DNA from 3 places in the Streptomyces sp. NPDC002669 genome. Region 2 is predicted to be linked to each of the others. Evidence: riboswitches for the same ligand, from Rfam matches in the RefSeq annotation. Region 2 holds a riboswitch; each other region holds the start of a gene.
The links. Region 2 has a riboswitch for cobalamin ahead of ACFYW1_RS21725 (ABC transporter substrate-binding protein). Riboswitches for the same ligand answer to the same signal wherever they lie in the genome.
Positions count from the first base shown of each region.

Region 1: it holds a riboswitch for cobalamin, as region 2 does, so the genes downstream of both, ACFYW1_RS05105 (cobalamin biosynthesis protein) here and ACFYW1_RS21725 (ABC transporter substrate-binding protein) in region 2, are expected to answer to the same signal.
Region 3: it holds a riboswitch for cobalamin, as region 2 does, so the genes downstream of both, ACFYW1_RS11355 (ribonucleoside-diphosphate reductase subunit alpha) here and ACFYW1_RS21725 (ABC transporter substrate-binding protein) in region 2, are expected to answer to the same signal.

Region 1 covers NZ_JBIAQQ010000003.1:55,971-62,953, forward strand. Annotated here, with positions in the region: gene ACFYW1_RS05090 (class II aldolase/adducin family protein) at 1-484, opposite strand, end outside; gene ACFYW1_RS05095 (anion permease) at 831-2,102, shown strand; gene ACFYW1_RS05100 (hypothetical protein) at 2,138-2,368, shown strand; cobalamin riboswitch at 2,587-2,719, shown strand; gene ACFYW1_RS05105 (cobalamin biosynthesis protein) at 2,863-3,906, shown strand; gene ACFYW1_RS05110 (cobyric acid synthase) at 3,903-5,429, shown strand; gene ACFYW1_RS05115 (putative cobaltochelatase) at 5,554-6,983, shown strand, end outside.
Region 2 covers NZ_JBIAQQ010000014.1:123,297-130,279, reverse strand. Annotated here, with positions in the region: gene ACFYW1_RS21740 (ATP-dependent Clp protease ATP-binding subunit) at 1-1,208, shown strand, start outside; gene ACFYW1_RS21735 (ABC transporter ATP-binding protein) at 1,340-2,128, opposite strand; gene ACFYW1_RS21730 (FecCD family ABC transporter permease) at 2,125-3,180, opposite strand; gene ACFYW1_RS21725 (ABC transporter substrate-binding protein) at 3,177-4,163, opposite strand; cobalamin riboswitch at 4,202-4,353, opposite strand; gene ACFYW1_RS21720 (hypothetical protein) at 4,554-4,832, shown strand; gene ACFYW1_RS21715 (hypothetical protein) at 5,137-5,640, shown strand; gene ACFYW1_RS21710 (hypothetical protein) at 5,610-6,983, shown strand, end outside.
Region 3 covers NZ_JBIAQQ010000006.1:66,206-73,188, forward strand. Annotated here, with positions in the region: gene ACFYW1_RS11350 (ribonucleotide-diphosphate reductase subunit beta) at 1-968, opposite strand, end outside; gene ACFYW1_RS11355 (ribonucleoside-diphosphate reductase subunit alpha) at 968-3,379, opposite strand; cobalamin riboswitch at 3,518-3,648, opposite strand; gene mctP (monocarboxylate uptake permease MctP) at 3,776-5,410, opposite strand; gene ACFYW1_RS11365 (DUF3311 domain-containing protein) at 5,407-5,661, opposite strand; gene ACFYW1_RS11370 (GntR family transcriptional regulator) at 5,931-6,695, opposite strand; gene ACFYW1_RS11375 (extracellular solute-binding protein) at 6,975-6,983, shown strand, end outside.

The DNA.
Region 1 (6,983 bases), on a different contig from region 2:
TGCCGTGGTTCTGGAGCAGGCAGCCCGTGCGGTCGCGCAGCGCGGTGAGCATGTTCGCGGCCAGTTCGTCGGTGCCGTAGCGCGCGTAGGCCGCGACCCGGACGGTCCCGCCGAGCATGGCGGCGGCGTAGTGGACCGGCGGGACCTCGGGGACCAGGGTGGAGACGGCCGTGGCGTGCACCGCGTGGGTGTGCACGACGGCGGACGCGTCGGTGTTCCGGTAGACCGCGAGGTGGAGCGGGAGTTCGCTGGTCGGGGCCAGTTCGCCCAGGACGCGGTGGCCCGCCAGGTCGACGCCGACGGCGTCCTGCGGACCCAGCCGGTCGTACGGCACTCCGCTCGGGGTGACCAGGACCGTGTCGCCGACCCGGGCCGACACGTTCCCCGAGGTCCCGACGACGAGGCCCTCGGCCGCCGTCCTGCGGGCGGTGGCGACGACACCGTCCCAGGCCCGCCCGATCGCGTCCCGCTGCTGATCGCTCATGCGCCGATCCTGTCAGGCCGGAGGACGGACGGACACGCGTTCGGCCGGGACGGACGCAGTGGGGACCGGTCGGTGGCCGGTTCCTTTCCCCGGGTGCGGGCGGCTCGCGGCCCGGGGGCGCCCCCGACGGAGCGACGGGTTCCGGGCGGGGCCGGAAGCCGGTCCGCCCGGCGGCGGCCCCCTCGGTCGAACGGATGGCCGAGGCCCCGCCGCCGACCGCGAACGGAGATAAGCGGAATGACACCAATCGCTTGGCAACACCGCAGCGCCCTGCCCAGTTCACCTTCCGTTCACTAAGGTTGCCTACGGTCTACGCACCAATGACGTCGAACGATTGCCTGGGTAAATGGAACACATCACGCTGCTCCTCGCGATTGTGATCGTGACAGCTCTAGTGTTCGATTTCACGAACGGTTTCCATGACACCGCGAACGCGATGGCGACGACCATCTCGACCGGTGCACTCAGACCGAAGACAGCGGTGGCCATGTCCGCCGTTCTCAATCTCGTCGGCGCGTTCCTGTCGGTGGAGGTCGCCAAGACGATCTCCGGCGGGATCATCAACGAGGACGGGCTGCGCACAGAAGTGATCTTCGCGGCACTCGTCGGCGCCATTCTGTGGAATCTGCTGACCTGGCTGGTCGGACTCCCGTCCAGCTCCTCGCACGCCCTGTTCGGCGGCCTGATCGGCGCGGCCGTCATGTCGGCCGGCTGGTCCTCCGTCAACGGCGGCACCGTGGTCACCAAGGTGCTGCTCCCCGCGGTCGCCGCCCCGATCGTCGCCGGACTGGCCGCGCTGCTGGCCACCAGGCTGACGTACCGGATCGGCGGGAAGATCCGCAACGACGCCCAGGAGAAGGCCACCGCCAAGGGTTACCGCGCCGGTCAGATCGCCTCGGCCGGACTGGTCTCCCTCGCCCACGGCACCAACGACGCGCAGAAGACCATGGGCATCATCACCCTGGCCCTGGTCACCGGCGGCGTCCTGAGCCCCGGTTCCAACCCGCCGGTCTGGGTGATCGTGTCCGCCGGTCTGGCCATCGCCCTCGGCACCTACCTGGGCGGCTGGCGCATCATCCGCACCATGGGCAGCGGTCTCACCGACCTCCGGCCGCCGCAGGGCTTCGCCGCCCAGACCAGCGCGGCCACGGTCATCCTGGCCTCCTCGCACCTCGGTTTCTCCCTCTCCACCACCCAGTCCTGCTCCGGCGCCGTGATGGGCGCGGGCCTCGGCCGGCAGGGCGGTGTGGTCCGCTGGTCCACCGCCACCCGGATGTTCGTCGCCTGGGGTCTGACCCTCCCGGCCGCCGGTCTGGTCGGCGCGGGCGCCGAGCTCCTCACCAAGCAGGGCACCTGGGGTGTCGTCGTCGTCGCGGCGCTGCTGATCGCGGGTTCCGGCTCGATCTGGCTGATCTCGCGCCGCAAGCCGGTCGGCCACGGCGACGTCGCCCCGGCGGACGGCGACGCCGAGCCCGCGGGCGTCATCACCACGGCCATCGCCGCCGTCAGCCCGCCGCCCACCGCGGCCCAGGCACCGGTCCAGAACCTCACGGCCACCATCGCGGCCCCGGCCGCAACCACCACCACCCAGGACCCGGCGCGACCCGCCACCGTCTGAGCGGGCCGTCCAGGCCGGCCGTCTAAGGAATCAGCATGAAAATCGACTGGGCAGCCCTCGGTTCCGTGTTCGGCGTCTCCCTCGTGGTCACCGTCGCCCTGGTGGGCCTCTTCACCCTCGGCATCGTCGGCCTCTCCAAGCAGGCCGAACCGGCGGCGCAGGGCGGCTCCGGCGGCTCGGTACTGCTGGCCCGCGCCGGGGCGTACGCCTGCTTCGCGCTGTGCGCGGCGGCGGTCGCGTACGGGATCTTCCTGATCGTCGCCTGAACACACGCGTCACGCCGGGCACACGCATCGCGCCTGAACACATGCATCACGGCTGAGCGCACACGGCACGGAGGGCCGGACACCCGCGGGGTGTCCGGCCCTTTGCCGTGCGCCCGGGGCGATGTGGGTCTCAGCACACTGCACCGTCGCAGGTCAACGGCAGGTTGACGGGCGTTCGCGGGGCGTGGTGGACTGCCGGAGCCAATCACGGCGACAGCAGAGGAAGCCGGTGCGAATCCGGCGCGGTCCCGCCACTGTCACCGGGGAGCGGTCCCCCAACACCGGAAGTCACGGCACGCGCGAGCGGGCTGGAAGGCCGGGGGCACCGCGGATCCGGGAGCCAGGAGACTCTCGTCGCCGGTCACGTCGAACCAGGGCGCGGACCCTGAGTGAGGACATATCGCCATGCCTGGCTGCCGTGCGTCCGTCGTCGGGGCGCTCTCGCCGAGAGCCGCCCGTACCGGGATCCTCCGAGGCACGACGGCCGGTTGAGCGTGCGAGCCGACCGCGTCTTCGCGTACGGCGCCGCCGCCGGTCTGCTCGGCGACCTGCTGCTCGGTGACCCCCGCAGGGGGCATCCGGTGGCCGGGTTCGGGCGGGCCGCGGCGGGCGTCGAGCGCCGTCTGTGGCACGACCACCGCGGGTGGGGCGCGCTGCACGCCCTCGTCTGTGCCGGAGGCGTCGCGGGCGGTGCCGCGCTGGTGGCCCGCGCCCTGCGCGAGCGCCCCGCCGCCTCCGTCGCGCTGACCGCCGCCACCACCTGGTCCGTCGTCGGCGGCACGTCCCTGGGCCGCGAGGCGCGGGCCATCGGCGACGCCCTGGCGACCGGCGACATCGAGCTGGCCCGCGAACGGCTGCCGCACCTGTGCGGGCGCGACCCGCAGTCCCTCGACGGACCGCAGATCGCCCGCGCCGTGGTGGAGTCCGTGGCCGAGAACACCTCGGACGCCGTGGTCGGCGCTCTGGTGTGGGGTGCCCTGGGCGGGGTGCCCGGACTGGCCGGTTTCCGGGCCGTCAACACCCTGGACGCCATGGTCGGCCACAAGTCGCCCCGGTACCGGCGCTACGGCTGGGCCTCGGCCCGCCTCGACGACCTCGCGGGCTGGCCCGGCGCCCGGCTGACCGCCCTGCTCGCCGTGGCCGCGGGAGGCCGGCCGGGCGCGGCGGTACGGGCCTGGCGGGCCGATGCCAGCCGTCACCCGAGCCCCAACGCGGGCCCGGTGGAGGCCGCGTTCGCGGGCGCGCTCGGCGTACGGCTCGGCGGGACCCTCGCGTACGGCGGCCGGGTCGAGCACCGTCCCGTGCTCAACGGGGAGGCCGGCCGGGCGGTGGAGGCCGCGGACATCGAGCGCGCGGTGCGGCTGTCGCGCCGGGTGGGCGTGCTGGCCCTGGGCGTGTGCGCGGTGGGCCGGTTCGGCGTGTCGCTCGCCGCCCGGCGGATCGCGGGGCGCCGGACGGCCGTGACCGACGGGGCCGGCCCCCGCACCTCCGGACCCCGCACCCCCGGATCTCTCATCCCAGGACGGAGAAACCCATGAGCGGCGGGCTGCTGATCGCCGGAACCACCTCCGACGCCGGCAAGAGCGTCGTCACCGCGGGCATCTGCCGCTGGCTGGTGCGCCGGGGCGTGAAGGTGGCGCCCTTCAAGGCGCAGAACATGTCGCTGAACTCGTTCGTCACCCATGAGGGCGCCGAGATCGGGCGCGCCCAGGCCATGCAGGCCCGGGCCGCCCGGGTGGAGCCGTCCGCGCTGATGAACCCGGTGCTGCTCAAGCCGGGCGGCGACCGCTCCAGCCAGGTCGTCCTGATGGGGAAGCCGGTCGGCGAGATGAGCGCGCGCGGCTACCACGGCGGCCGGCAGGAGGCGCTGTTCTCCACGGTCGTGGACTGCCTGGAGCAGCTGCGGGGCACGTATGACGCGGTGATCTGCGAAGGGGCGGGCAGTCCGGCCGAGATCAATCTGCGGCGCACGGACATCGTGAACATGGGGGTCGCGCGGGCGGCGGGCTTTCCCGTGGTGGTGGTCGGCGACATCGACCGCGGCGGGGTCTTCGCCTCGTTCTTCGGCACGACGGCGCTGCTGGCCCCCGAGGACCAGGCGCTGATCGCGGGCTACCTGGTGAACAAGTTCCGCGGCGACGTGTCGCTGCTGGAGCCGGGCATGGAGATGCTGCGCGGGCTCACCGGGCGGGGGACGTACGGGGTGCTGCCCTTCGCCCACGGCCTCGGCATCGACGAGGAGGACGGGCTGCGGGTCTCGCTGCGCGGCGCGGTGCGCGAGTCGGTCGTCGCCCCGCCGCACGGCGAGGACGTGCTGCGGGTCGCGGTGTGCGCGGTGCCCCTGATGTCGAACTTCACCGACGTGGACGCGCTGGCCGCCGAGCCCGGCGTCGTCGTCCGGTTCGTGGACCGGGCCGAGGAGCTGTCCGACGCCGACCTCGTCGTGGTGCCGGGGACCCGCGGCACCGTGAAGGCGCTGGCCTGGCTGCGCGAGCGGGGTCTCGCCGACGCGCTGGTGCGGCGCGCGGCCGAGGGCCTGCCGGTCCTCGGCATCTGCGGCGGCTTCCAGGTCCTGGGCGAGCACATCGAGGACGAGGTCGAGTCCCGCGCGGGCCGGGTCGAGGGGCTGGGCCTGCTGCCCGTACGCATCCGATTCGACCGCGAGAAGACCCTCGCCCGTCCCGCCGGCGAGGCCCTCGGCGCGCCCGTCGAGGGGTACGAGATCCACCACGGCGTCGCGGACGTGCACGGCGGGGAGCCGTTCCTGGACGGGTGCCGGGTCGGTGCCGTGTGGGGCACCCACTGGCACGGCTCGCTGGAGAGCGACGCGTTCCGCCGCCGCTTCCTGGCCGAGGTGGCGCGGGCCGCGGGCCGGCGTTTCGTCCCCGCCCCCGACACCGCCTTCGGCGCGCTGCGGGAGGAGCAGCTCGACCGGCTCGGCGACCTGATCGAGGAACACGCCGACACCGACGCGCTGCTGCGGCTCATCGAGTCGGGCGCGCCGTCGGGCCTGCCCTTCCTTCCGCCCGGCGCGCCCCCGGCACCCGGGGCGCGCGCATGAACACCCCTTCGGGCACCGCGCCGGGAGCGTCCCGGACGGTGCCGTCGGCCCCGGCCGGCGTCCCGGCCCCGACGGGCTCCGACACCGGCGGGACCGCCGCCCCTCGTTCCTCCAAGGAGGCACCGTGAGTACGCCGTACCCCTTCACCGCCGTCGTCGGACAGGATGACCTCCGGCTCGGGCTGCTGCTGAACGCCGTATCGCCCGCCGTCGGCGGGGTGCTGGTGCGGGGTGAGAAGGGCACCGCCAAGTCGACCGCCGTGCGGGCGCTCGCCGCGCTCATGCCGGACGTCCCGGTGGTCCCCGGGTGCCGTTTCTCGTGCGACCCGGCGTCGCCCGACCCGGCGTGTCCGGACGGCCCGCACGGGGCCGGGGACGGCGTGTCGCGGGGGGCCCGGATGGTGGAGCTGCCCGTCGGCGCGTCCGAGGACCGGCTGGTCGGGGCGCTCGACATCGAGCGGGCCCTCTCCGAGGGCGTCAAGGCGTTCGAGCCCGGCCTGCTGGCCGCCGCGAACCGGGGCATCCTGTACGTCGACGAGGTGAACCTGCTCCACGACCACCTGGTCGACGTGCTGCTCGACGCCGCCGCCATGGGCGCCTCGTACGTGGAGCGCGAGGGCGTCTCCGTGCGGCACGCGGCGCGGTTCCTGCTCGTCGGCACGATGAACCCCGAGGAGGGCGAGCTGCGCCCGCAGCTGCTCGACCGGTTCGGGCTGACCGTCGAGGTCGCCGCGTCCCGCGACACCGACCAGCGGGTCGAGGTCGTGCGGCGGCGCCTGGCGTACGACGCCGACCCGGCGGGTTTCGCCGCCGAGTGGGCCGCCGAGGAGGGCGCCCTGCGGGAGCGGATCGCCGCCGCGCGGGCGCTGCTGCCCGAAGTCCGGCTCGGGGACGGGGCGTTGCGGCAGATCGCGGCGACCTGCGCGGCCTTCGAGGTCGACGGGATGCGCGCGGACATCGTCATGGCGCGGACCGCCACCGCGCTGGCCGCGTGGGCGGGGCGCACGGACGTGCTGGCCGAGGACGTGCGGCAGGCCGCCCTGCTCGCGCTCCCCCACCGCCGCAGGCGCAACCCGTTCGACGCGCCGGGGCTGGACGAGGACAAGCTCGACGACACGCTGGAGCAGAACGGCGGCGGGGACGAGGACCCGGACCCGGACGGCCCCGGTGGCGGTGGCGGCCGGCCCCCGCACGACGGCGGCCCCGGCACGCCGCCGGGGCCCGAGGGGGAGGCAGACGACGCGCCCGCCCCGTCCGTGCCCGAACAGGACCGGGGACAGGGCCAGGAGCAGGGGCGGGAACCGGCCCGGGGGCAGTCGTCCGGGAGCGGCGAGCAGCAGCCGGTGGGCGCCACCGAGCCGTTCCGCACCCGGATGCTGAGCGTGCCCGGCCTGGGCGAGGGTGCGGCGGGAAGGCGGTCCCGGGCGCGTACCGAGCACGGGCGCACGACCGGTTCCCGGCAGCCGCGGGGGGCCCTGACCAAGCTTCATCTGGCGGCGACCGTGCAGGCCGCCGCCCCGCACCAGCGGGCACGCGGGCGTTCGGGGCCGGGGCT
Region 2 (6,983 bases):
CGCTCGGCAAGTCCACCGAGGTCGTCTCCCGCGAGGACCGGCTCGCCGAGCTGAGGCGGGAGAAGGACGAGGCGGTGGCGGCCGAGGACTTCGAGAAGGCGTCCGGGCTGAAGGACGAGATCGCCGAGACCGAGGCCGAACTCGCCGGGATCGCGGAACGGCGCGAGGGCGTCATGGACGTCATCACCGCCGACATCGCCGATGTCGTCTCCCGCCGCACCGGCATCCCGGTCGCACAGCTCACCGCCAGCGAGAAGGAGAAGCTGCTCAAGCTGGAGGACGCGCTGCACTCCCGCGTGGTCGGCCAGGACGAGGCGGTCACCGCGATCGCGGAGGCGGTGCGCCGCAACCGCGCGGGCATGGGCGACCCGAAACGGCCGGTCGGCTCCTTCCTCTTCCTCGGCCCCACCGGCGTGGGCAAGACCGAACTCGCCAAGGCGCTGGCGGACCTGCTGTTCGGCGACGAGAACCGCATGGTCCGCTTCGACATGAGCGAGTTCCAGGAGAAGCACACCATCTCGCGGCTCGTCGGCGCGCCTCCCGGATACGTCGGCCACGAGGAGGCCGGCCAGCTCACGGAGAAGGTGCGCCGCCAGCCGTACAGCGTGCTCCTCTTCGACGAGGTGGAGAAGGCCCACCCCGACATCTTCAACGCGCTGCTCCAGGTCCTCGACGACGGACGCCTCACCGACGGGCAGGGGCGGACGGTGGACTTCCGCAACACCGTCGTCATCATGACCTCCAACATCGGGGCCCAGCGCATCCTCGCCCACAAGGGGGACGTCTCCGAGATCCGGGACGACCTCATGGGAGACCTGCGGGGCCACTTCCCGCCGGAGTTCCTCAACCGCGTCGACGAGACGATCATCTTCCACGGCCTGGACAGGGACGACCTCGGCCGGATCGTCGACCTCATGCTGGACGGCAGCAGGCGCCGCGTCCGCGCCCAGGGACTGGAGCTGGAGATCACCGAGGCGGCGAAGACCCTCCTCGTCGCGCACGGCCACCAGCCGGAGTTCGGGGCCCGCCCGCTGCGCCGCACCATCCAGACCGAGCTCGACAACCGCATCGCGTCCCTGCTGCTGAGCGGCGAGGCGGAGCCGGGCGACACCGTCGTCGCCGACGTCCGGGACGACGCCCTGGTCTGCACGATCAGCCGTCCCGAACCCTCCGGCGGACCCGTCGCCGAGGCCGTCGGGGCCGGTTGATCCCGGGGAGGCCCGCGGATCCCTGCCGCACGGTTCTGAAAGCCGTGCGGCAGGAGCCGTTCACGTCCTGTGCCCCGACGGCCGGAACCGGGCTCCGCAGGGCCCGTGCCCGGTGGGGAAGGCGCCGTCGCTCATGAGGGCGGGAGGTAGACGACGTTGGGGGAGCCGGTGACCGGATGGACGCCGATCCGGGTCCGTATCCCGTAGACCTCGGCGAGCAGCTCCTCCGTCAGCACCTCGTGCGGGGTGCCGGACGCCACCAGCCGTCCGGCGCCGAGGACGAACAGCCGGTCGCAGTACGAGGCGGCCAGGTTGAGGTCGTGCAGCACCAGCAGGTTGGTGGTGCCCAGCGTCCGCACCAGGCCGAGGATCTCCAACTGGTAGCGGATGTCCAGATGGTTCGTGGGCTCGTCGAGCGCCAGCAGTCCCGGTTCCTGGACCAGGGCGCGGGCGATCAGGGCCCGCTGCCGTTCCCCGCCGGACAGTTCCTCGAACCGCCGGTCGGCCAGGGACGCCGCGCCGACGCGCCGCAGGGCCCGGTCGATGCGGCGGGCGTCGTCGGCGTCGTCCTGCTCCCAGAACCGTTTGTGCGGGCTCCGGCCCATCGCCACCACCTGGCGCACGGTCAGGCCGAAGGTGCCGGGACTGTCCTGCGGCACGACGGCGACGCGGCGGGCCCGTTCCTTCACGCCGAGGGCCGCGGCGTCCACTCCGTCCAGCAGGATCCGGCCCGTCGCGGGACGCAGGGCGCCGTACACACAGCGCAGGAAGGTGGTCTTGCCGCTGCCGTTCGGCCCGACCAGGCCGACCGTCTCCCCGGGGGCGGCGTCCAGTGTGATCGCGTCGAGCAGGGTGCGGCCGGCCACCCCGTAGCCGATTCCGTCGGCGACGAGCGCCGTCGGGGACGGTGCCGGGTTCATCCGGTGATCCCTTCGGTACGGCTGGAGCGGCGCAGCAGCCAGAGGAAGAACGGGCCGCCGACCAGGGCGGTGACCACCCCGGCGGGAATCTCCTCCGGGGCCGCGACGGTCCGCGCCAGCAGATCGGCCAGCAGCAGGAAGACGGCCCCGCCGAGCGCGGTCACCGGCAGCAGCCTGCGGTGGGACGCGCCCACGACCAGCCGGGCGGCGTGCGGAACCATCAGACCGACGAAGCCGATCGCCCCGCTGTAGGCGACCAGCACGCCGACGATCAGCGACACCAGCACGAAGGCCCAGCCCCGGAAGCGCCCGGGGTCCAGCCCGAGACTGCGGGCCCCCTCCTCGCCGGTCAGCAGCAGGTCCAGCGGGCGGGCCAGACAGATCAGGAGCACGGCCCCGGCGCCCAGGACCACGGCGGGCAGCACCAGTTGGTCCCAGCGGGCACCCCCCAGACCGCCCAGGGTCCAGAACAGGATCGCCCGCACGTGCTCGGCCCGGGAGGACAGCACCAGGATCAGACTGGTGAACGCGGACAGCACGTACTGGATCGCCACCCCGGACAGGACCAGCCGGCCCGTCGTCATGGTGCCGCCGCGCCGGGCCATCGCGTAGACCGCGACCAGCGCGGCCATGGACCCGGCGAACGCCGCGACGGGCAGCGCCACATCGGTGGCCACCCCGGCGCCGACCCCCAGCACGACGACCGAGGCGGCGCCCGCCGACGCCCCGGACGAGGCGCCCAGCAGGAACGGATCGGCCAACGGGTTGCGTACCAGCGCCTGGAGCACCGCGCCCGACAGGGCCAGCCCGGCGCCGACCACCGCCCCGAGCAGCACCCTGGGCAGCCGCACCTCCCACACGATCGTCGGATACGCACCGGTGCGTTCACCGCCCAGGAGCGCACCCAGCACCTCGCCCGGCGGAATCCGTACCGGACCGAGCGCCAGACCGGCCACCGCCGCCGCGAGCAGCAGCACCGTGAGCACGCCGATCACGACGGGGGCCGAGCGCAGGGCGGACTTCGGGCCGGGGCGGGCGGACCCCGCGCTCACGGGGTGCCGGGGTGGAGCTGCCCGGCCAGGTCCTGTACGGCGTCGGCGACCCGGACCCCGAGCACGGCCGAGGACAGCGGGAGCACCGCGAACCTCTCGTTCCTGATCGCCGGCACGTCCGCGAGTGCCGGATCGTTCAGCAGCCGCTTCTTCTTGGCCGCGACCGTGGTGCCTCCGTAGTCGTAGATCACGACCACCTCGGGCCTGCGCTTGATGACCTCTTCCCAGGACACGTCGCCGAAGGTGGCGTCGAGGTCCGCGAAGACGTTCCTGCCACCGGCGAGCTCGACGATCTCGTTGCCGATGCCCTTGCCGCCCGCCGTGAACGCGGAGCTGTCGCCGGAGTCGTACACGAACACCGAGCGGGGCGAGGAGCCCTTGAGGCCCGCCCCGACCGCCGCGACCTTCCGCTGTTCCCGGGCGATCAGCCTGCTGCCGCGCTCCGGTACGCCGAAGGTCCTGGCGACCTGGGTGATCTCGGTGGCCAGCTGATCGAGGCCGACCCCGCCCTCGGTGCAGTTCTCGATGTTCAGCCGGGTGTCGATGCCGTTCTTCCGGAGCTCCGCCCGGTCCTGGCCCCTGGCCCCGTCGAAGGCGCTGTCGTACCCGCCGTAGACGAAGTCGGGGTTGGCGCCGAGCAGCACCTCCTTGGAGGGGTACTCCTTCGCGAGCACCTTGGTCCGGTCGTACGCGGAGCGGTACTCCGGCAGGACGCTGTCGTCCAGGTAGGCCGTCCCGACCAGCCGGTCCCGGAGTCCGAGGGCCAGCATGATCTCGGTGACGTGCTGGTTCATGGTGACGACCCGTTCCGGCGGGGCGTCGAAGGTCGTTTTCACACCGCAGTTGGTGACCGTGTAGGGGAAGCCCTCGGCGGCCGGCGCGGCCCCCGCCCCGTCCTTGCCGCCGGTGTCGGAGCCGCAGCCGGTGAGCGGCAGCAGGAGCAGCGGTATGAGTACGAGCGGTACACGGCGGATCCGTGGCATGGCCGGCCCTTTCCGGGGGATGTCCTCGTCCCCTGGGTCGTCTGGGAAGGCGGCGCGGCCAGTATCTGGCTTCCGGGCCGTCGCAGCCCGGTCACAGTGGCGGGACCGTACCGGATTCACACCGGTTTCCTGACGCGCGTCGCCCTGATTCTCGGGGCCATTCTGGCAGACCGCGTATTCCGGCAGGTCATGGCCCCGGTACCGGCGGCCGATGGCCGGTGTTCACCACTTCCGGCCCCAACCGCTGCCGCTCCGCGCTCCCGCACGGTCGCCCCGCGCCGGAGCGCGGCAAGGAACGAACGTTCACGGAGTGAACTCCATGACGCGTACGGGTGATTGTTCTCGACGGTGGTGCGGCGTCACCCGGAAGTGGGGCTATCTCTGCTGGTTGTGATCGAGAACCTGCTGCGTGCCGCCACGGTGGCCGCTCTCACCGCCCTGTCCCTCACCCCGGCGGCCCCGGCACTCGCGGACGAGGGCCCCCTCGTGCCGCAGGTGAGCCCGTGCGCCGCCGTCGTGGTGCCCGTCGGCCAGATCTGCGTGCCGTCGCCCAAGCAGTGCATCAAGGCGCCGTGCCCCCAGTACGACCTGCTCCACATCCTCCCGTACTACCCGCTGACCCCGTACGAGGAGGTCATGGCCGCACAGGGCCCGAACCCAGCCCCCTGACACAACTCCGGTGCCCTGCCGCGCGGTCCGGCCACGTCCGTGACCGCACGGCGGGGCACCGGCACGGGCACCACCGCGCCGCTCACTCCACGGCACATCTCCCACGGCACGCACTCCGCACCGTCCACACCACAGGAAACCGCCCGCACCACCGACAACACCCGGTCCGTACACCGGATCCCCGCGCCCACATCCTGAGCAGTCCCGCCGTGTTCGGGGCGTTGTCAGTGGGCGCAGGTATGTTCGGTTCGTGTCCAGCCGGTGTGGCGAGGACGTCCCCTTTTTGTTGCATAGGAGTGGTGCGTTGTCGGATTGGGAGAGGTCGAGCACGGCACGGGTGACGGCACCCGCACGGCCGCGGAAGCTCGCCAAAGTACCGTTCGTCGAACTGGCCGACGGGCGCCTGCAAGGAGTGGTGTCCAGCGGCTCGGACATCGGACGGGTCTACGTCTCGTCGGTCGCGGTCGGCACCTACGCCTTCGCCTGCAGCACCAACAACAACCGGCCCTGCGGCGGCGCGCGGGGATCGTTCTGCAAACACATCCAGGCCCTCATCGGCGAGGCGGTGCTGCAGTACGGAGCCGAGCGCGTCGCCCGCTACCTGAAGGTCGACATCGCGGAGGGCGCGTCGAGCGCACCGGTCATCACCGCCCAGATGACCGGCACCCGCCCGCCGCAGGGGGACACCGCGGCCGCCGCGCCCGTCTTCAGCCGGTTCCTGCGCCACCTCGCCTACCTGGAACTCGCCCCGACCACCGCCCCGTTGCCGGAGATGCAGTGGTTCCCGCCGACCAGGGCGGTGGCGTGATGCGCACCGACCTGCTCCACGAACCCGTCGCCGGACTCGACGAGGCACTGTCGGCCGTCGACGCCTTCGACCGGGCGCTGGTGGCCGGACTGCTCCGCCCCCGGCCCGACCGGGCCGCGGACCTGGCCGAGTTCGCCGAGGCCCTCGCGGGCACGCCCCTGGCGGACCGGGTCGCCGAGGCCGCGGAGAAGGCGGCGGGCGGAGCCGCGGACGAGGACCACTTCGTCGCCCTCGCCGCCGCCCGCACCGCACTGCTCGGCTCCGTCCACGACGCGCTGACGGCTCGCATACGGGAAGCGGTCGGCCGCCCCGACGGCGAGTCGGCCACCGCCGAACCCGGCGAGCAGCAAGCGGCGAACCTCCTGGCCGCCGCCCGCTCCTGGCTGTCCGACCTGGCCCGCTCCGGCTGGCAGGGCATCGACCACGACGTGGTCTCCGGAGCGGCGCAGGTCGTCTCCGCGATGCTCCCGGACCCGGCGCTGCGCCGACTGGCGACGCTCCTCGACGGCTTCGCCGCCGAACTCGCCGCGTCCTGTCCCGGCGCCTCGATGGAACGCGTACCGGCACGCCGCTGGGCCGACCTCTGGTCACGCGCGATGCTGCTGACCCTGCCCGGCGCCGCCCACGTCCCCCCGACCGGCACGGCCACCGGCCGTCTCCTGCCCCTCGGTATCGACGTGCACGAACACGCGACCGCCGTACAGGCCCAGGTCCACGCGGTGTTCGAGCCCGCGGACGGCTCCGCGCCCCGCCTGGTGCGCGCCGGTGTGTCGGCGCCCAAGCCCGACACGGTCGTCGGCGCCGGCCTCTGGCAACTGCTGCGCCCGCACATGTCGCTCCTGGCCGCCGTCGGCGAGGGCCGCGCCATGGAACTCACCGACATGCCGATCACCTGCGAGAACGACCTGATCTGGGACGACGCCCACGCCCGCTCCGGTGAGCCCGCCGACGCGTTCGTCACCGCCCGGGTCGCCCTGCCCACCGCCGCCGACGCGGTGACCGCCCCCCTGGACCGGCACCCGGCACGCATCGCGGTCCCGGTGTTCCTGGAGGGCTACACCGTTCAGCAGGACGACGACGCACTGACGTTCACCGTCGCCGGACACCCGCTCGCCGTCGACGCCGACCGCGCTCCGGCCGCCGGACCGCTGACCCCCGAGGCCGTAGCGGCGTCCGGGGCGTGCATCGGACTGCTCCGCTGGGACGCCGGGGCCCATCGCCTCCAGCCCCTGGCCGTCGAGAGGACCGTACGGAAGAAGACGGTCGCGATCCACGCCGGGGAATGGGCCGGGGGCACCACCGACAAGGCCGGTGTCAAGGCGGAGAAGGCCGCCACCGACGCC
Region 3 (6,983 bases), on a different contig from region 2:
GCGGACGGGCGGCGCTCGAAGAAGTTCGTCAGCTCCTGCACGCCCTGCAACTCCATGAACGAGAACGGGTTCTCGGAGCCGTAGACCGCCGGGAAGCCCAGCCGGGTGAGCCGCTGGTCGGCGACGCACTCCAGGTACTGCCGCATCGACTCGGTGTTCATGCCGGGCAGGCCCTCGCCGCACAGGTCGCGGCCGAACTGCAGCTCCGCCTCGACGGCCTCCTTGAGCATGTCCGTGACCTGCTGCTGGAGCTCCTCGTCGAAGAGGTCCGGCTCCTCCTTGCGGACGGTGTCCACGACCTCGAAGGCGAAGTTCATGTGCATCGTCTCGTCCCGGAACACCCAGTTGGTGCCCGTGGCGAGACCGTGCAGCAGCCCCCGCGAGCGGAACCAGTAGACGTAGGCGAACGCGCCGTAGAAGAACAGCCCCTCGATGCACGCCGCGAAGCAGATCAGGTTCAGCAGGAAGCGGCGGCGGTCGGCCTTCGTCTCCAGCCGCTCGATCTTCTCGACCGAGTCCATCCACCGGAAGCAGAACTGTGCCTTCTCCCGGATCGAGGGGATCTCCTCGACCGCGTCGAACGCCGCCGCCCGGTCGTCCGGATCGGGCAGGTAGGTGTCCAGCAGCGTCAGATAGAACTGGACGTGCACGGCTTCCTCGAAGAGCTGCCGCGACAGGTACAGCCGCGCCTCGGGGGAGTTGATGTGCTTGTACAGCGTCAGCACGAGGTTGTTGGAGACGATCGAGTCACCCGTGGCGAAGAACGCGACGAGCCGGCCGATCAGGTGCTGCTCGCCCGGCGACAGCTTGGCGAGGTCGGCCACGTCGGAGTGCAGATCGACCTCCTCCACCGTCCAGGTGTTCTTGATCGCGTCCCGGTAGCGCTCGTAGAAGTCCGGGTAGCGCATGGGACGCAGGGTCAGTTCGAAGCCCGGGTCGAGCAGGTTCTTCGCTTCGCTGGCGGTCATTACTGGCAGGCCTCGCAGGACTCGGGGTTTTCCAGGGAGCAGGCGATGGCGTCCGCGTCGGGCGCCGAAGCCTGCTGTACGGGGACGGGGGCGGCGGCCGACGCCTGGCCGGACGCGGCCCGGGCGATCCGGGTCGCCGGGCGCGAACGCAGGTAGTACGTGGTCTTCAGCCCCTGCTTCCAGGCGTACGCGTACATCGAGGAGAGCTTGCCGATCGTCGGCGTCTCCATGAAGAGGTTCAGCGACTGGCTCTGGTCGAGGAACGGGGTACGGGCCGCCGCCATGTCGATCAGACCGCGCTGCGGGATCTCCCACGCCGTGCGGTACAGCGCCCGCACGTCCTCGGGGATCCAGGCGAAGCCCTGCACGGAGCCGCTCGCCTCGCGCAGCGCCTCCCGGGTGCGCGCGTCCCACACCCCCAGCCGCTTCAGGTCCTCCACCAGGTACGCGTTGACCTGGAGGAACTCCCCGCTGAGCGTCTCGCGCTTGAAGAGGTTGGAGACCTGCGGCTCGATGCACTCGTACACGCCCGCGATCGAGGCGATCGTCGCCGTCGGCGCGATGGCCAGCAGCAGCGAGTTGCGCATCCCGGTCCGTGCGACGCGGGCGCGCAGCGCGTCCCAGCGCTCCGGCCAGTTCGGCTCGACGCCGTAGTGGTCGGGGTGCAGCACCCCGCGCGCGGCGCGCGTCTGCTCCCAGGCGGGCAGCGGGCCGGACCGCTCGGCCAGGTCGCAGGACGCCTCGTACGCGGCGAGCATGATCCGCTCGGAGATCTTCGTGGAGAGCGCGCGGGCCCCGGCGGAGTCGAACGGCAGCCGCAGCCGGAAGAAGACGTCCTGGAGACCCATGGCTCCCAGGCCCACCGGGCGCCACCGGGCGTTGGAGCGGGCGGCCTGCTCGGTCGGGTAGAAGTTGATGTCGACGACCCGGTCCAGGAAGGTCACCGCGGTGCGGACGGTGGCGTCCAGCCGCTCCCAGTCGATGGCACCGTCGACGACGAACGCGCCGAGGTTGACCGAGCCCAGGTTGCAGACGGCCGTCTCGCCGTCGTCGGTGACCTCCAGGATCTCCGTGCACAGGTTCGAGGAGTGGACGACGCGGCCCGGCTCGGCGGTCTGGTTGGCGGTCCGGTTGGCGGCGTCCTTGAACGTCATCCAGCCCTGACCGGTCTGGGCGAGGGTACGCATCATCCGGCCGTACAGCTCACGGGCGGGCATCGACTTGCGGGCCAGCCCCTTCGCCTCGGCGGCCCGGTACGCGGCGTCGAACTCCTCGCCCCACAGGTCCACCAGCTCGGGCACGTCGGCGGGCGAGAACAGCGACCAGCGGCCGTCCGCCTCGACCCGGCGCATGAACTCGTCCGGGATCCAGTGCGCCAGGTTGAGGTTGTGCGTGCGCCGCTGGTCCTCGCCCGTGTTGTCCCGCAGCTCCAGGAACTCCTCGATGTCCGCGTGCCAGGTCTCCAGGTAGACCGCGGCGGCACCCTTGCGCCGGCCGCCCTGGTTGACCGCGGCGACCGAGGCGTCGAGCGTCTTCAGGAACGGCACGATGCCGTTGGAGTGCCCGTTGGTGCCGCGGATCAGCGAACCCCGGGAACGGATGCGGGAGTACGGCAGACCGATGCCGCCGGCGTGCTTGGAGAGCCGGGCCACCTGGTGGTAGCGGTCGTAGATCGAGTCCAGCTCGTCGAGCGGGGAGTCCAGCAGGTAGCAGGAGGACATCTGCGGGTGCCGGGTGCCGGAGTTGAAGAGGGTCGGCGAGGAGGGCAGGTAGTCGAGCCGGCTCATCAGCTCGTACAGCGCCGCGACCTCGTCCACGGCGCGCGGGGAGTCGTCCTCGGCGAGCCCGGACGCGACCCGGAGCATGAAGTGCTGCGGCGTCTCGACGACCTGGCGGGTGTGCGGGTGGCGCAGCAGGTAGCGGCTGTGCAGGGTCCGCAGCCCGAAGTAGCCGAAGCGGTCGTCGGCGCCGTCGGCGAGCGCCCGCTCCACCAGCGCGTCGAGGGCGTCCGCGTTGCGGGCGACGAAGTCGGCCGTGCGGTCCGCGATCAGGCCCTCGCGGTGTCCGACGGCGACCGAGGCGGAGAAGGAGACGGCGCCCTGTCCGGCGGCCTCGTCCGCGATGGCGCGGGTCAGGAGCCGGGCGGCGAGCCGGGAGTAGGCGGGGTCCTCGGAGATCAGCCCGGCGGCGGCCTCGGTGGCCAGCGAACACAGCTCGGCCTCGTCCGCCCGTGCGCTGCGGCCGCGCAGCGCGGCGGCGGCGACGCGACCGGGGTCGGTGTCGGGCAGATCGGCGGTGAGGTCGGTCAGGGTCCGCAGCAGCGCGGCCCCCGGTCCGTCGGGTGCGGCTGCCTCGGAAACGGCGGCCGTGGACGTGGCGACCGATGCCGGATCGGCTGGTGCGATGGTCACGTGGGGGCTCTCCCTCGCTCGGCTCGGGGCCGGCGGGGGAACGGGCGGCCGGGCGGGCGCGCCCGGGAACGGGACAGCACCGCGCACGGCGTCCGCCGGCCCAACCGCGAGGCCCGGACGTCTGGCGCCCGGATCGGTCGAACCGGACGCGCTGCCGGCAGGTCCTCGGACTTGTTCGGGGTGCGCGAATGCGCACTGAGTACACCGTTGCGGGACAGTTCCGGATTCGCACCGGATTCCCCTGCGGCGACAGCGAGGATGAGCATACATGTGGGGGCCGCCCGATGAGGCGGCCCCCACATGTTGTGTCGGTCGGTTCGATCCGGACCGACGGGAAGGGCCCTGCGGGCCTTCCGGGAACGACCGGCGGCCCGTTCCTTTCGTGCGGGTCGGGCGTCAGTGGCCGCCGGGCGCACCCGCCGTGGCGGGCGGGAGCTCGGTGGCGACACCCGGGTCGCCCGCGTCGGCCGTGTAGTCGGACGGCGAGGTCTCGTCGATCCCGGCGGGCGCCTTCAGGGCGTTCAGGACGAAGGTGAGCACCACCACGACCACCACGTTCAGCACGAACGCGGTGAGACCGATGTAGCCGATCTCGCCGATGCCGGGGATCTCCGCGGACGAGCCGCCGAAGTGCTTCTGTGTCGGCGAGGCGACGCCGTACGCGGCCACCGTCCCGTACACCATGCCGACGGCCCAGCCCGCGAGCAGCGCCCAGCGGTGGAACCAGCGGGTGAACAGGCCGCCGACCAGGGCCGGCATCGTCTGGAGGATCCAGATCCCGCCGAGCAGCTGGAAGTTGATCGCGACCGTCTTGTCCATCGTGAGGACGAAGGCGAGCGCCCCGACCTTGACCAGCAGCGAGACCAGCTTGGAGACCTTGGTCTCCTGCTCCGGGGTCGCGTCCGGCTTCAGGAAGTCCTTGTAGATGTTGCGGGTGAAGAGGTTGGCCGCGGCGATCGACATGATCGCGGCGGGCACCAGGGCACCGATGCCGATGGCGGCGAACGCGACGCCCGCGAACCAGTCCGGGAACATGTTCTCGAACAGCTGCGGAATGGCCAGCTGCCCGTTGTCCACCTTGATCCCGGCGGCGATCGCCATGAAGCCGAGCAACGCCAGCAGGCCCAGCATCAGCGAGTACAGCGGCAGGATCGTGGTGTTGCGCCGGATCACGTTCCGGCTGCGGCTGGAGAGCGTCGCCGTGATCGAGTGCGGGTACATGAAGAGTGCCAGTGCCGAGCCCAGTGCCAGGGTGGCGTATCCCCAGTGGCCCGCCTCGCCCGGTGCGAGCGCGCCGCGCGGTTTGCCGGTGGCCGGGTTGGTCTGCGAGAACGCCTCGCCCGCCTTGGCGAAGATGTCGTCGAAGCCGCCCAGCTTGATCGGGATGTAGATGATCGCCACCGCGATGACCAGGTAGATCAGCCCGTCCTTGACGAACGCGATCAGCGCGGGGGCCCGCAGTCCGGACGAGTAGGTGTACGCGGCGAGCACCGCGAACGCGATCAGCAGCGGCAGGTCCTTGATGAACCAGTGGGTGTTCTCGCCACCGCCGACGCCCATCACGTCCAGCACCGCCTGGATGCCGACGAGCTGGAGCGCGATGTACGGCATCGTGGCGAGGATGCCGGTGAGGGCGACCGCCAGCGACAGGCCCTTCGAGCCGAACCGCCCGCGCACGAAGTCCGAGGTGGTGACGTACCCGTGCTTGTGCGAGACCGACCACAGCCGGGGCAGGAAGGTGAAGATCAGCGGGTACACGAGGATCGTGTACGGCACGGCGAAGAAGCCGGCCGCGCCCGCCGCGTAGATCGCCGCGGGAACGGCGACGAAGGTGTACGCGGTGTACAGGTCGCCGCCGAGCAGGAACCAGGTGACCCAGGTGCCGAACGACCGTCCGCCCAGGCCCCATTCGTCGAGACTGGCCTCGTTCTCCGCCTTGCGCCAGCGGGCCGCCATGAACCCCATGACCGTGACGGCGACGAAGAAGAAGATGAAGACGCCGAGCGCGACGCCGTTCACACCGTCCTTCATGAGGAAGCACCCCCCTTGCGGGCGCGCTGGTCACGCTGCCACAGCTTGTACGCGACCATCGTGAGCGCGGTGGAGATCAGTACCCAGAGCATCTGGTACCAGTAGAAGAACGGGATGCCGATGAAGGTGGGGTCCACCTTCGCGTAGGAACTCACCCAGAGCATCGCCACGAACGGGGCGACGAGACAGAGGGCGATGACCACGCGCACGGGTGTGACGGTGGGTGGTTTTTCTTCGGGTTCTGCGGGCATGAGGCGGCTCCGTCCCCTCGCTGGTTACCTCGGATGCGCAGGAAATCTAGGCGAGCCTCCGATCAGCGTCACCCCCTGTCCGCATTGCGGTCCGGCAACGGTGCGTCGAGCGGGCGGATACGTGCGACGAGCGGTCGGACGTGCGGTTCTGGTCCGTACCAAGAGGGTGGGCGACATGCGGAACCCCTGCGGAACGAGGGGTTCCGCAGGGGTTTCGAAGGGCGGTGGCGGCGGGTCGGTGGCCGGAATTCGACCCTGGCCCGCCGTGCTCAGTCGGTGGGCCGCTTCAGGCGCGCCACGAACTTGTACCGGTCGCCCCGGTAGACCGAACGCACCCACTCCACCGGCTCGCCCCGCCCGTCGAGCGAGTGCCGGGACAGCATCAGCATCGGCAGGCCCACGTCCGTGCCGAGCAGACCGGCCTCGCGCGGGGTGGCCAGCGAGGTCTCGATGGTCTCCTCGGCCTCCGCCAGCCGCACGTCGTACACCTCGGCCAGCGCGGTGTAGAGCGAGGTGTACTTCACCAGTGAACGGCGCAGCGCGGGAAAGCGTTTGGCCGAAAGGTGGGTGGTCTCGATCGCCATCGGCTCCCCGCTGGCGAGCCGCAGCCGCTCGATCCGCAGCACCCGGCCGCCGGCGGTGATGTCGAGCAGCCCGGCGAGCGTGTCGTCGGCCGTGACGTAGCCGATGTCCAGCAGCTGGGAGGTCGGTTCCAGTCCCTGGGCGCGCATGTCCTCGGTGTACGAGGTCAGTTGGAGGGCCTGTGAGACCTTCGGCTTGGCCACGAAGGTGCCCTTGCCCTGGATGCGCTCCAGCCGGCCCTCGACGACCAGCTCCTGGAGCGCCTGGCGCACGGTGGTGCGCGAGGTGTCGAATTCGGCGGCCAGGGTCCGCTCCGGCGGCACGGGGGTGCCCGGCGGCATGGTGTCCGTCATGTCGAGGAGATGTCGCTTCAGCCGGTAGTACTTCGGGACGCGCGCCGTCCGCGTGGCCGCGCCCGTCTCGTTCTCCGCACTTCCCCCGTCGGCACCCATGGCCCGCCTTCCCGACTGCTGCGTTGCTGCCGTCACCGGCTCCTCCGTCTGTCGCGGCTCACATGGTGGCACGGTCCGGTCACGGCTCGTCGCCCTCCCTTAGGTGTCGGTCCTATAACGGACGCGAGTGCACTTCTTATACACCCTTGACACCCCTAAAGGTCTAGGCCAAGCTCCCGGTACTGGTCTAAACCATTAAAGACCAGGTCCAGCCCCAGCAGTACTCGTCGAATGTCTTCGCGGTGGGCGGGGTTGCAGTATCCCTGAGGAGGGTTTGGCGTGAAGCGC